3 regions of the Streptomyces hazeniae genome follow, and region 3 is predicted to be linked to each of the others. Evidence: riboswitches for the same ligand, from Rfam matches in the RefSeq annotation. Region 3 holds a riboswitch; each other region holds the start of a gene.
What was found. Region 3 has a riboswitch for cyclic di-AMP ahead of RM572_RS13550 (M23 family metallopeptidase). Riboswitches for the same ligand answer to the same signal wherever they lie in the genome.

Region 1: linked by a shared signal. The riboswitch ahead of RM572_RS02925 (transglycosylase family protein) and the one ahead of RM572_RS13550 (M23 family metallopeptidase) in region 3 are both predicted to bind cyclic di-AMP.
Region 2: linked by a shared signal. The riboswitch ahead of RM572_RS16805 (transglycosylase SLT domain-containing protein) and the one ahead of RM572_RS13550 (M23 family metallopeptidase) in region 3 are both predicted to bind cyclic di-AMP.

Annotation. Positions count from the first base shown of each region.
Region 1 is NZ_JAVREQ010000001.1:721,988-726,204, forward strand. It holds gene RM572_RS02915 (FAD-dependent monooxygenase) at 1-404, opposite strand, end outside; gene RM572_RS02920 (response regulator transcription factor) at 673-1,275, opposite strand; cyclic di-AMP (ydaO/yuaA leader) riboswitch at 2,077-2,234, shown strand; gene RM572_RS02925 (transglycosylase family protein) at 2,237-2,899, shown strand; gene RM572_RS02930 (aminoglycoside phosphotransferase family protein) at 3,481-4,217, shown strand, end outside.
Region 2 is NZ_JAVREQ010000014.1:122,323-126,539, forward strand. It holds partial or broken gene RM572_RS16795 (RNA polymerase sigma factor) at 1-742, opposite strand, end outside; gene RM572_RS16800 (YciI family protein) at 739-1,158, opposite strand; cyclic di-AMP (ydaO/yuaA leader) riboswitch at 1,893-2,074, shown strand; gene RM572_RS16805 (transglycosylase SLT domain-containing protein) at 2,079-2,840, shown strand; gene RM572_RS16810 (XdhC family protein) at 2,973-4,187, opposite strand.
Region 3 is NZ_JAVREQ010000010.1:135,254-139,470, forward strand. It holds gene RM572_RS13540 (hypothetical protein) at 1-587, opposite strand, end outside; gene RM572_RS13545 (hypothetical protein) at 915-1,493, shown strand; cyclic di-AMP (ydaO/yuaA leader) riboswitch at 2,110-2,250, shown strand; gene RM572_RS13550 (M23 family metallopeptidase) at 2,263-3,390, shown strand; gene RM572_RS13555 (macrolide family glycosyltransferase) at 3,606-4,217, opposite strand, start outside.

The sequences.
Region 1 (4,217 bases), on a different contig from region 3:
GTCACGGTCCGGCCGGTGTGCAACGCCCCGGCGGGGACGCCTGCGCGCAGGGCGGCGCGGAGGTCGGTGTGCCGGACGGTGTAGTAGGGCGCGCCGAAGAGCCGTTCGCAGGGAACGCCGTGGGGGATGCGGGCGACGGGACGGCCGTCCCATCCGCGGATCTCGGTCGCCTCCACGCGGACGGCGCAGGCCCTCAGTACGGGTCCGAGGCCGAGCCGGCACAGGGGGCGGACCGCGTTCGGCGCGAGTTCCTCACCCGCGCCGTCCCCGGCCGACTCCCGCTCCCGCTCGAAGACCTCGCACCGCGTACCGGACGCGGTGAGTGCGGCCGCCAGTGCCAGTCCGCCGATACCGGCACCGACCACAGCGATGCGCGGCCGGTCCTCCACTCCTGCAACGCGCACCGCTCTGCCTTCTCTCCACATCTCAGGCACAGAGGATGTCCACGCCGCGGGGCGGACACAACGCCGCCCGGGAGGCTGCTGACTTCTGTCGCGAGTGGCATGACATCGGTCACCGTCCCGTCCGTTCCGGTCGCCTACCGGCCGGGGGTCGCCGCAAGCTGACGTCACCGCAGCGGCGCACCGGCGGCGTCCGGAGTCATCCGGGCGTGCGTCGCGGCGGGGCGCCGGACGTGGAGGACCGAGGAGAGGGGCTGAGGCGATGGCGTGGTCAGAGCCAGCCGCGGCTGTTCGCTATCCGGGCGGCGTCGAACCTGTTGCGCCCCTCCAGCTTCTTGATCGCGCTGGAGGTGACGTTGCGGACCGTGCCGGGTGACAGGTAGAGCTCTGCGGCGATCTCCTTGATCGGTGCTCCGCCGGCCGTCAGTCTCAGCACTTCTCTCTCCCGGTCGTTCAGCTGGCGGCTGTTGCGGGAGGGAGGGCGGAGCAGGGACGGGTCGATCGTCGGACAACCCGCCACGATGCCCCGGATGGCATGCACCAGATGAGTTAAACGGGCGTGGTTCGGGATGACGCTGAAGACGCCGGCCACGGCGCGGTCCAGGACCGCTCTGCTGGGCTCGGCCGCGATGACGGCGATGCCGCAGTCGGGTGCGGCGGCGCGCAGTTCGTCGGCGAGGTGGAGTTCGTCGCGACCCGTGGTGGTCGCGCCGAGGACGGCGACGGTGGGACGTACGCGCAGCACCGCCGGGACGATCTGCCGGCTGTCGTTGACGGTCTCCACGACGTCGAAGTCCCGTACCTGCTTGAGGGTTTCGGCCAGGGTCTCCGAGATCAGGCGACGTTCGTCGGCCACTAGGATGCGAATTGTCACTGCTTGAACTCCCCGCGTGGACCCGGTGAGCCCGTGGTTTCCAGGCACGCCGAAGTCCCAGCTTGAATGTGAACATACACTGGCCCGTACCGCGATAACGCCCCGGAGGGTGCCACCCTCCAACCCCAGTGTCGGCACAAATTCAAACGAACAGCAGAATCCTCTCGGACGCTCTGCCGTGCTCCACCCCTGTCGGTTCACCCCCGTTCGGCGTTGCTCCAGGGTGGAGATCCAAGGCGGTCGACCACACCGCCTGCGTTCCGTAGAGTTACAGACCGACTTGAGACCGGTCAATGGCCCTTCACAAAGAGAAGGCGCCCGGGATGTCGCCCTACCTCCCGCTATGCCGGGAAGGCCGATGGCGATTTGAGCTGGACCTGAGCTTCTCCGGTGTGCTACCCACACGTAGCCGACACGTGCGCATCAGCTGTAACACCCACGACTCCGGCCCGGCACTTCCACGGTCGCACTCCGTCTCTTCACAAGGTGAACGTCCGGCCCCTCCCTCCCGGCGAACCGACCCCCGAGCGCGACCGGCCGGCTCGACGCCACGTCAGGAGAAGGCCTGCGGCGGCGCGTTCGGCCTCCCTCCAGAGGAGTGACGCTCCCGCGGCGGCAGGCACGTCCGACACACCGTCACCACCTGCGGAATCACCGGTTCGGCGCAACACCGGAACGCCCGGACGCCCTGTATGTCGGTTTTTGAACACTCCGGTGCGATGTGCTTACGGTCGCATCGCTCGTCGCCTGACGGGCACCGCGGCCGTCACGCCGAATCCTGCCGGCGGCCGGGGACACTTCGTCGCGTGAGCGCCGTAGGCAGGAGCGGGGGACCCAGGTAGGCCGCCGCACCCGAAGGAGGGAGCGGCTCGGGGCGTATCCGCCCGCGTCAGCGGACGGACGGGCACTCTCCGGCCCGAGCCCGACAGCTCACCTCGCAGGCGTCGGTGAGGAGACGAACATGCTGTTCACTGGCAAGTACCGGGCACACCTGTCCAGCACCCGCGCACGCGTCGCGGCCCTGGTGAGCACGGCGGGAGCCGCGGTCGCGCTTCCGCTGATGTCGGCGTCCAACGCCAGAGCCGCTTCCGTCGACACCTGGGAACAGGTCGCCGCATGCGAGTCCAGCGGAAACTGGCGGATCAACACCGGCAACGGCTACTACGGCGGGCTGCAGTTCTCCCAGTCCAGCTGGGAGGCCGCCGGCGGCACGCAGTACGCACCGCGTGCGGACCTGGCCAGCAAGCAGGAGCAGATCGCCGTGGCCGAGAAACTGCTGGAGATGCAGGGCCCGGGCGCCTGGCCGGTCTGCGGCAGCGAGGGCGGGCTGACCGCAGGGGCTCCCCCCGCGGAGGTGGCCCCCGACACCGGCGCGCCGGAGCAGCAGGCGCCGGAGCAGCAGGCGCCGGAGCCGGCGGCACCGTCGGCTCCCCAGCAGCAGTCCCAGCCCGTGCAACCGGTGCAGCCGACCGGGTCGGACTACACCGTCCGCTCGGGTGACACCCTCGGCGCCATCGCCGTCGCCTACGGCACCACCTGGCAGCAGATCTACGAGGACAACCGCTCGGTCGTCGGCGACGACCCCGATTTCATTCTTCCCGGTCAGCAGCTCGTGATCCGCTGACCCGCCGTCAGGCCACCCGCACGACCTTTCCGGCTCCGCGGTCCGCGCCCGCCCGGCTCCCCCTCCGGCGCAGGCGCGGACCGCTCCCCCGTCTCCTCCCCCGTCCTCCTCCCCCGAGGCAAGAACCGGGCAACCAGGCCCGGCAATCGCCCTCCCCCCGGCCGGGCGCACCGGGACCTCCCCGGCACGACCCCCCCCTCGGGCCGCGGGCGGCTCCGGCGTGCCGGCGCCGATACCCCCACCCCCGTGGGAGGTATCGGCGCCCACGCCTTTCACCTGCACAGACAGCCGGTGTCCGATCCCCTCCCGTGGGCGGACCCGATCGGACCGGCGAGGGAAACCCGGCGCTTGACGCGCCGAGGACTCCTGCGCCGCACCCCCGTGCCGGCTGCCTTGCGGGCCTCATCGTGACATGCAGCGCAGGACTCGCACATTGCCAGAACCCGGCAAAGTTCACGGCGCGTTGACGTCCGACTCCAGCGAGCACGCCCCCCGTTCCGCCCCTGCGGGGCGCTCAGTGGTTCTCCTACATCCGCGACGACGGGGCGCCGCCCCTCCGCGCGCGGCCGTACGTTGCACCGATGACACGTGAAATCCCGCTGCTGTTCGCGCGGAGCATCGTCGACCGCGAGGGAGCCTCCGGCAAGAGATGGCTGGCGGACCTGCCGGGCCTCGTGGAGGCCCTGCTGGGCCAGTGGGACTGCGTACCGGACGGCGAGGCGGCGCACGGCGGCATCGGGATGGTCCTCCCGGTGTCCGGGCCCGCCGGGCGGCGCTGCGTGCTGAAGGTGTCGTTCCCGCACCCCGACCGCGTCCACGAGCCGGACGCGTTCGCGGTATGGGCCGGGCGCGGGGCCGTCCTGCTCCACGAACGCGACGACGACCGGTGCGCCATGCTCCTCGAGCGGGCCCGCCCCTCGACGCTGGCCGACGTCGCGGACGGCGACGAGGTGATGGAGGTCGCCGGACAGCTCAGCCGCCGGCTCGCCGTGCCGGCTCCGCCCGGCCTGCCGAGGCTGCGGGACCGGGCCGACGCCTGGGAGGAGCAACTGCTCAAGGACGCCGCGGAACTGGAGCCGCGGCTACCGGATCACCTGGTGGACGCCGCCCTGGCGACCGTCCGCGAACTCGGCCGGGACCAGCCGGACACGCTGCTCCACGGCGACCTGCACGAGCGCAACATCCTGCGCGCGGACCGGGAACCGTGGCTGGCCATCGACCCCGAGGGCTGGGCGGGGGACCCCGCGTTCGACGCCGGGACGCTGCTCAAGTCCCGCGCCCTGGCGTTCCTGACGACCGGCGAGGTGCCGAAGAGCGC
Region 2 (4,217 bases), on a different contig from region 3:
CGCGGCGGGCGTCGGTGAGCAGCATCAGCGCGAGCAGCCCGGCGACCTCGCCGTCCTCGGGGAGCAGGCTGCGCAGCAGCCGGGTGAGGCGGACGGCCTCGGCGGCGAGGTCGTCGCGCAGCAGTTCCGTCCCGGAGGAGGCGGTGTAGCCCTCGTTGAAGATCAGGTAGAGGACCTGGAGGACGACGGCGAGCCGGTCCTGCCGCTCCTCCTCGGGCGGGGTGCGGAAGTGGGCGCCGGAGGCCCTGATCCGCTGCTTGGCGCGGTTGATCCGCTGCGCCATGGTCGCCTCGGGCACCAGGTGGGCGCGGGCGATCTCCGCCGTGGTGAGGCCGCCGACGGCGCGGAGGGTCAGGGCGACCTGCGCGGACGGTGTGAGCTCCGGGTGGCAGCACAGGAAGAGCAGGCTGAGCGTGTCGTCGTCGGACGGGGCGGCGTCCTCACCGGGTGGCGGGACGACGAGCGCGTCCGGCGGGGCCAGGGCGGCGTCCGCCTCCTCGCGGCGGCGGCGTGCGGAGTCGCTGCGGAGCTGGTCGGTGAGGCGGCGGGAGGCGACGCGGATGAGCCAGCCGCGCGGGTTCTCGGGCCGGCCCTCGGCCGGCCACTGCACGGCGGCGGCGAGCAGCGCCTCCTAGACGGCGTCCTCGGCTGCGTCGAAGTGGCCGTAGCGGCGGACCAGCGCGCCGAGGACCTGCGGCGCGTGGCGGCGCAGCAGGTCCTCGATGCGGGGGTCGGTGGTCACGCCTGGTCCGGCGGCCCGTCCGGGACGGGGCGGACGACGACCGCCGGCTCCGGGTCGGAGCCCTCCGGAACGGGGCAGGAGTAGGCACGGGCGGCGATCTCGTAGGCGCGCTCCGGGGTCTCCACGTCCACGATCCAGTAGCCCGCGAGCACCTCCTTGGTCTCGCCGAAGGGCCCGTCGGAGACCACGGGGCGGCCGTCCTTGTCTGCGGTGACCAGACGGGTCTGGGACGGCTCCGCCAGTCCCTGGGCGTCGACCCATTCACCGGACGCGACGAGGTCCTGGTTGAGCTTCTCCATGTGCTGGAACATGGCCTTGAGCTCGGACTCCGACCAGGCGGGGGCTCCCGGGGAGGGGTTTCCGCTCATGGCGTCGTAGTACTTCTGGGCTGACATCAGCATCAGCATGTACTTCATGGTCTGACTCCTTCGTCGGGGGCTCCCCTGCGGGTGCCTCTCACCGGAGACGTCGGAGCGGTGCGGCGTGTCTCGACGTCGCGGGGGAAGAAATCCCGGAAGAACTTCGGGCACCGCTCTCGACCGGATCACGGCCCGGTCACGGGCCCATTATCGCGGCCCGGCGCCCACCGCGCCCGGTAACACGCGGTTTCCCCGGAGCGAGCGGTACCCCAGCCCACGGCCACTGCGACCGCCGTCCTGCACAGGTCGCGCGCGAGGGCGGGACGCACGGGCGGAAGGGCGTCGCGCGTGCGTCACCGTGGACGGAGGTGACAGGCAAAACAGGCAAGTCCGACATGCACCCTCTCCACGCTTCCCTCGCACGACCAACACCGCTCCACGGCAGGAGAGCTGGAAATAGGTGGATATAAGGAACACCCCAAGTCCCTTGTGGCGGGACTCACATCGCGCCATGGCCGATCTTGGGAACCGGGACGCCCCAGGATGCGTCGCGCGGCCAAATCGCCTGCGGTGCCTGACGATTAGGAAATCCCGGGGATTCACCGCTCTCACGCTCGGAAAATGCTTCATCGCAAAGCGTCGAGGAACACCGGCCGGTAAAGATCGCAGACGCGAAGGTCACCTTTTCCCGCAGCTTGTCTCCGCCGAATCGGCTGTGGTCCTATGTGCTCGCTTCCGCACGTCATGGCGGAGGTTCCCGCGCCGGGACGCCGAATCCTGCCGACCGGCACCAGGGAAAAGCGCAGTAGTCAGCAACGGCAGGAGCGGGGGAACCAGGTAAGCGCCGCGCCGCACGACGGCCGGCTTGGGGTGAAGCCATGCCTCATCGCGCCCCCACGCGACGGGACATGGCCGGGCAACTCTTCTCGCCCGAATCCGACAGCTCACCTCGCAGGCGTAGGAGAGGATTCACCACCATGTCCCGTGGCCGTCACCGCCGCCCGCGTCATCTGTTCAACGCCCGCAAGGTCTCCCGCCTTTCCGTCGCGCTCGCCGCCGGCGGCGCCGTCGCCGCGCCGATCGCCGCAGCGGGCACCGCCCAGGCCGCCCCCGCCTCCGCGCCGGCCGCCGCCAACGTGAAGACCGTCAAGGCCGGCGCCAAGGCGGAGCAGACCGCCGCCGCCGAGAGCTACACCGTCGCCTCCGGCGACACCCTCTTCAAGATCGCCAACGCGCACGACGTGAAGGGCGGCTGGCAGACCGTCTACGAGGCCAACAAGGAGACGGTCGGCGGGAACCCGGACCTGATCCACCCCGGTCAGGAGCTGACCCTCGAGGCCGCGTCGGCCCAGAAGGGCGGCGAGGCCCAGCAGTCCTCCACCGAGACCTCCGGCGAGTCGGCCGACCAGGCCACCTACCCGGACAACCTGGACGGCTGGATCCGCGAGGCGCTGGCCATCATGGAGCAGGAGGGCATCCCGGGCTCCTACGACGGCATCCACCGCAACATCATCCGTGAGTCCGGCGGTGACCCGAGCGCCATCAACAACTGGGACATCAACGCCCAGAACGGCACGCCGTCCATCGGCCTGCTCCAGGTCATCAAGCCCACCTTCGACGCCTACCACGTCGAGGGCACGGCCTACGACCAGTACGACCCGGTCGCCAACATCGTCGCCGCCTGCAACTACGCGGCCGACCGCTACGGCAGCATCGACAACGTCAACGGCCCCTACTGAGCCTGACGTTCGAGGGTCACTCGACGGCCGCCTCCCACCGGCGTGCAGGTGGGAGGCGGCTTTCGTCGTGCCCGGGGGCGGCGCGCGGCAGCGGTCGGGAGCCGTCGCGGCAGCCGGGCTGCGCCGCCGAGTTCAGGCGACGGAGCCGATCGGCCGGGCCCCGCCGCGGGCCCCGGGACCATCGTGGTGGATCGGGGTGTGGGCCCCGGTCAGCGGCAGCCCGGAGCCGCCGCGGCGGCTGGCGACGATCTCCGCGGCGATGGACACCGCCGTCTCCTCGGGTGTGCGCGCGCCCAGGTCCAGGCCGATGGGCGAGCACAGCCGGGCGAGTTCGAGTTCGGTGACGCCCGCCGCGCGCAGCCGGGCGAGACGGTCCTCGTGGGTGCGGCGCGAGCCCATCGCCCCCACGTAGGCGACCGGCAGCCGCAGGGCACGCTCCAGCAGCGGGATGTCGAACTTGGCGTCGTGGGTGAGGACGCACACCACCGTGCGGGCGTCGACCTCGGTGGCGTCCAGGTAGTCGTGCGGCCAGTCGACGACCACCTCGTCCGCGTCCGGGAAGCGCGCCGCCGTGGCGAACACCGGACGGGCGTCGCAGACCGTGACGCGGTAGCCGAGGAACCTCCCCGCCCGGACCAGCGCCGCGGCGAAGTCGATCGCGCCGAACACCAGCATGCGCGGCGCCGGCACGCTCGACTCCACCAGCAGGGTGAGGGGTGCGCCGCAGCGGCTCCCCTCCGCCCCGATGCCGAGGGTGGCGGTGCGCCCGGCGTCCAGCAGGGCGCGCGCCTCGGCGGCGGCCGTACGGTCCAGGCCGGGGTGCCCGCCGAGGGTTCCCGCGGCACCGGACGCGCCGTCGCCGTGACCGGGCCCCTGACCGTCGCCGTGACCCTCACCGCTGTCGTCGTCCGGGCGGACGAGAAGCGCCCGCCCCAGGAGCTCCGGCGGACCGGCCACCACACGGGCGAGGGCCGCGGAGCCGCCGCGCGTCGCCGCGGCCGCGGCCGCCGCGTACGTCTCCCGCCACGGCGCGTCCGCGCGCACCGGCACGACCAGCACGTCGATGACGCCGCCGCAGGTCAGACCCACGGCGAAGGCGTCGTCGTCGCTGTAGCCGAAGCGCTCCGTGACGGGCCGGCCGTCCCGGAGCGCCTCGGCGCACAGCTCGTAGACCGCGCCCTCGACGCAGCCGCCGGACACGCTGCCGACCGCGGTGCCCCCGGCGTCCACGGCGAGCGCCGCGCCGGGCTGCCGGGGCGCGCTGCCGCTGACGGCCACCACCGTGGCCACGGCGAAGTCGCGGCCCTCCTCGCACCACTGGTGCAGTTCGGCGGCGATGTCCAGCACGGGGGAACCTCCAGGGTCGGTGCGGTGCGG
Region 3 (4,217 bases):
TTCCAGTCCTCGCCCTCCGGCCAGGAGTCCCCGGCACCGGAGCCCTTCGGAGCGCCGTCCTCCGGAGCGCCCTCGTCGGACCACTCCTTCCAGTCCTCGCCCTCCGGCCACTCGTCGCCGGCCTTCGCCTCGGCGCTGCCCGTCGCGGGCTGCCGCTCACCGGCGCGGTGCTCCGCGTCCCCGGCCGCGGGCTTCGCGGGACCGACCACGACCGTGCCGGCGAGTTCCCTCCCGTCCGTGCAGGAGCCGCCGAGCGCGTACCGGCCCGGCTTGGTGTCGCGCGTGACGCGCAGCTTGCCCTTCGCCGTCCGGGCCTCCGCGTCCCTCGGCTCCAGCCCGAGGATTCCGGCGCCCAGGGCACTGGCGTCCACTCCGGCGCTGCCGCCGGGCCCGCAGGCGTCCGTCGACAACGTGACCGTGCCGCCCGGACGCGCCGTGCCCGGGGCGACCCTGATGGCGCCGTCGTCACCGGCGGCGAAGGCGGTCGTGACGGTCGTTGCGGTTATGCCGACGACGGCCACGGACAGCGCCGCGCCGGAGAGCCGCCGAGCGACTCTCGGCCGGCGCGGCGTGGAAAACGCACGCATGAACGAACCTCCGACGATGGCGGGGTGCGCGGCGCGCGGCTGCGCCGGCGTGCTCCCGGGACGCCCCGCGTCCGCATCCGAGCCAAGTCGCATCCCCCCGGTTCCGCGCTCCGGGCGGAGCGCCCCGTCGTCGGCGCAGGTGGGCGGTGGTGCCCGTGGACGTTGCTCCATGCGGCGGACGGTGGACGGAGCGATGCCCGGGCGGCGGGACCGGGCGGGCCGGGCCAGGGGGATGTACGGGTGAACTCCGGGCCCGTACCCCCCTTGTGGGTGACACGGCTGATCCGGGCGGGTGACTTCGGGCCGGTGGGCCTCGTTGTCTCTGGCATGGCTGTGATGCTCACGCAGTGGTCGCCGGTGCCCTGGTCGGGAGAAACGGTTCCCCGTCCGGCTCTTCCGCCCCCGGCGGATGCCTCCGCGCCCACGCCCATCTACGAGACGCTCGTACGCGAGTGGTCCCTGGCCGGCCGCACCGTTCCGGGGCAGGGAGGCCGTCACGGCCGCAGCGAGCCCGTGGAGACCGGCGCGCGGTGGTGGCGCACGGAGGAGGGGCGGCCGTCCTACGGCGGCCCTTCGCCGGTGGTGCCCGGTCCTGCCGCGTACGGGGGCGCGGTGTACGGCGGCAACGGCGGTGACCTGTACGGCACTTCGCTTGAGCGGTACGGCTTCTCCGCAGAGCGGCAGGCCAACGGTACGGAGGGGTACGGCACCTCCGCCGCCCCCTACCGGAGTGTCGCGCCCTACGTGGGCGTCTCCGGTTACGGCGACGGGGGCGACGACGCGGGCGGCCGTGCAGCGGAGGCGCGACCGGCGGAGGGTGTGGCCGGCGAGACGGAGGCGGCGGCCGCCGATCCGGAGAAGGCGGAGGAGAGTCCGCCCGCGTGGGAGCGCGTGGCGATTCTCTGACGCGTCCGGGGCGGTTCGGTGCCGTGGGGCGGTGGCTGGTGGGGGGCGGGGGCGTGGGCTGCGGTCCGGGCCGACGACCCGGAAACCCATGATGTACGGGCCGCGTTCTCGGTGAACGGTGGGCACGACTCTTACTTCGCGGCCCACACATCACGGGCAAGTGTTTCCGGGCGCATCGCCCCTGCCCTCCGCCCACGCCCCCTCACGTCCGTCGCGGTCGCGGCCCGCCCGTGCGCTGGAGGGGGAGGCGTGCGGGGTCGTCTGCCCTGAGCTTCGCTCGGGTGCGCTCATGTCCGACTCGCACCGGAAGGCCGGTTCCGTGACGGAGGTTGGGGCGGGTGCGCTGACGGTCCGTTGGTGGAGGTTCGGTGTCGGCCGTCGTGATCCACTCGTGATCACCCACGGAACCGGCGTGCTGACGGGGTGTGTTGGTGCGTCCGTATTGCTCCTCGGTGGGCGGGAAGTCCCTGCCAAAGCGTAGGCAAAATCAGCGGCCCGGCTTGGTTTCCCGGCTGCGGGTCTATTAACGTTCGATAACGCAGCGCGGTCGTCACTGCCGTCACTCCAGGCGGCACCGTGCGCCGTCGCCTAATCCCGCACGTGGGTCACGCGAGTCTCACCGCTCGCGCCGACACACCGAGGGAGCCGGGGAACCACCTTTCAGGGGTGAATCGGCGGTCCCGCCCAAGGACCGCTGTAGGAGACCTTCCTGCTCCGAACCCGTCAGCTAACCCGGTAGGCGAGAAGGAAGGAAAGGAGAGCGCCCCCAGTGGCGTCCACCAGGCATGCCCCCGAGGCCCGCGACCTCTACGGAAGCGGACATGTCGGCGACACCGACCTCACCACCGAGTTCCCCCAGTTCGAGGAGTCCTTCGACGCCACCGGCGCCTACGCCGTGCCGACCGTCTACGGGCCGGAGCAGGACGGGGCGTACGACGGGTGGAACCCGACCGCCGAATCGGTGCGGCCGGTGCGCGGCCGGCACCGCGTGGCGAAGCAGCGCGGCGGGATGGCCCGCAGCGGTGCGGTGCTCGGGGTCGGCATGATCGCGGCCGTCGGCGCGGGCGGAATGGCCACGGCCAAGGACAAGCCGTCCTCCGTCACGATGGCCGACATGTCCTCCCTCGCCGGCACGGTGGCGGACGAACTGCCCAGCGAGATAGGTGACCTGGTCCCCGGCGTCGACGGTTCGGCGGACACCACGACGGTCGCCGCTCACGCGCCGCTCGCCCAGGCCGGCTTCAGCACCGAGACCGCTGCTCCGGAGGGGGACGCCGGGGAGTCCCTGCGGGCCCGCATCCTGGCGCAGGCCGCCCAGCAGCAGTCGGCCGCCGACGCCACCGTCCGCGAGGACGCCGCGGACATCGCGCGCGCGGAGGCCGCCGAGGCCGCCGCGAAGAAGGCGGAGGCCGAGCGCAAGGCCGAGGCCGAGCGCAAGCGCGAAGCCGCCGAGGAGGCCCGCCGCAAGGCCGAGGCCGCTCGGCTCGCCGAACTCGCCCGCAGCTACAGCGTGCCGCTCTCCTCGTACACGCTCAGCTCCAGCTACGGCGCCGGCGGCAGCATGTGGGAGAACGACCACACCGGCCAGGACTTCGCCGCGCAGACCGGCACCCCGGTGATGGCCGTGCACAGCGGCACCGTGAAGGAGGCCGGCTGGGCCGGCTCGTACGGCTACCGCGTCGTACTCGAACTCGACGACGGCACCGAGGTCTGGTACTGCCACCTGTCCTCGATGAACGTCTCCGCCGGGTCCGAGGTCAACACCAAGGACGTCATCGGCAACGTCGGCTCCACCGGCAACTCCACCGGACCGCACCTCCACCTGGAGGTCCGGCCGGGCGGCGGTTCGCCCGTCGACCCGCTGTCCTGGCTGCGTGGGAAGGGACTGAACGTCTGACCCTTCTGCTCCGGGATTCCTTTTCACGTCCCTGATGCAGGGACGGTGCCGCCGCCTCGTGCCCGTCGAGGCCTGTGACACCTCCTCCCCCCACCGCAGTACTCGGCGACAAGGAGGGGCGGGGCGGCGGCAACCGGGGAACCGGGGCGGGCGGCCACCGAGACTCCGGCGGTCCTGGCGGACCACCCCCCGACGCCAGGGCCGCCGGACCCTTTCTAGCGCCGGCTCAGGAGGGCTTCCAGGAGGTCGGCGGCCCGTGTGGTGCCGCCCTCCGCGCGGGCGTCCTCGCGCAGCCGGGCGGACCGTCGGGCCACCTCGGGGTCGGAGGTGAGGGCGGTCAGCGCGGCGCGCAGCGACGCGGCGTCCGCGTCCGCGGTGTCGAGGCGGCGGGCCACGCCCAGTTCGACGAGGCGGTCCGCGTTCTGGAACTGCTCCGCGCCCTGCGGCACCGCGATCATCGGCACGCCCGTGAAGAGCCCTTCGCTGCTGCCGCCCATCCCGGCGTGCGTGACGAAGGCGTCCGCCTGGCCCAGAATCGCCAACTGCGGTACCCAGGAGTGCACTTCGACGTTCACCGGGATCTCGCCCAGCTCGGACGGGTCGACGTAGCGGCCGATCTGCAGCACCACGTGCCAGCCGGGGAGGCCGCCGAAGGCGGCCAGGCACTGCCGGTAGAACTCCGGCTGCCGGGTGTACGCCGAACCGAGCGACACGAGCAGCACGTTCTCGGCCCCGGCCGGACGGGTCCACGCACCCTGGTCGGCGCGGTCCCCGAAGCAGGGCCCGACGAAACTCACCACATCGGGGTCCACGAGGTCGGCGTGCGG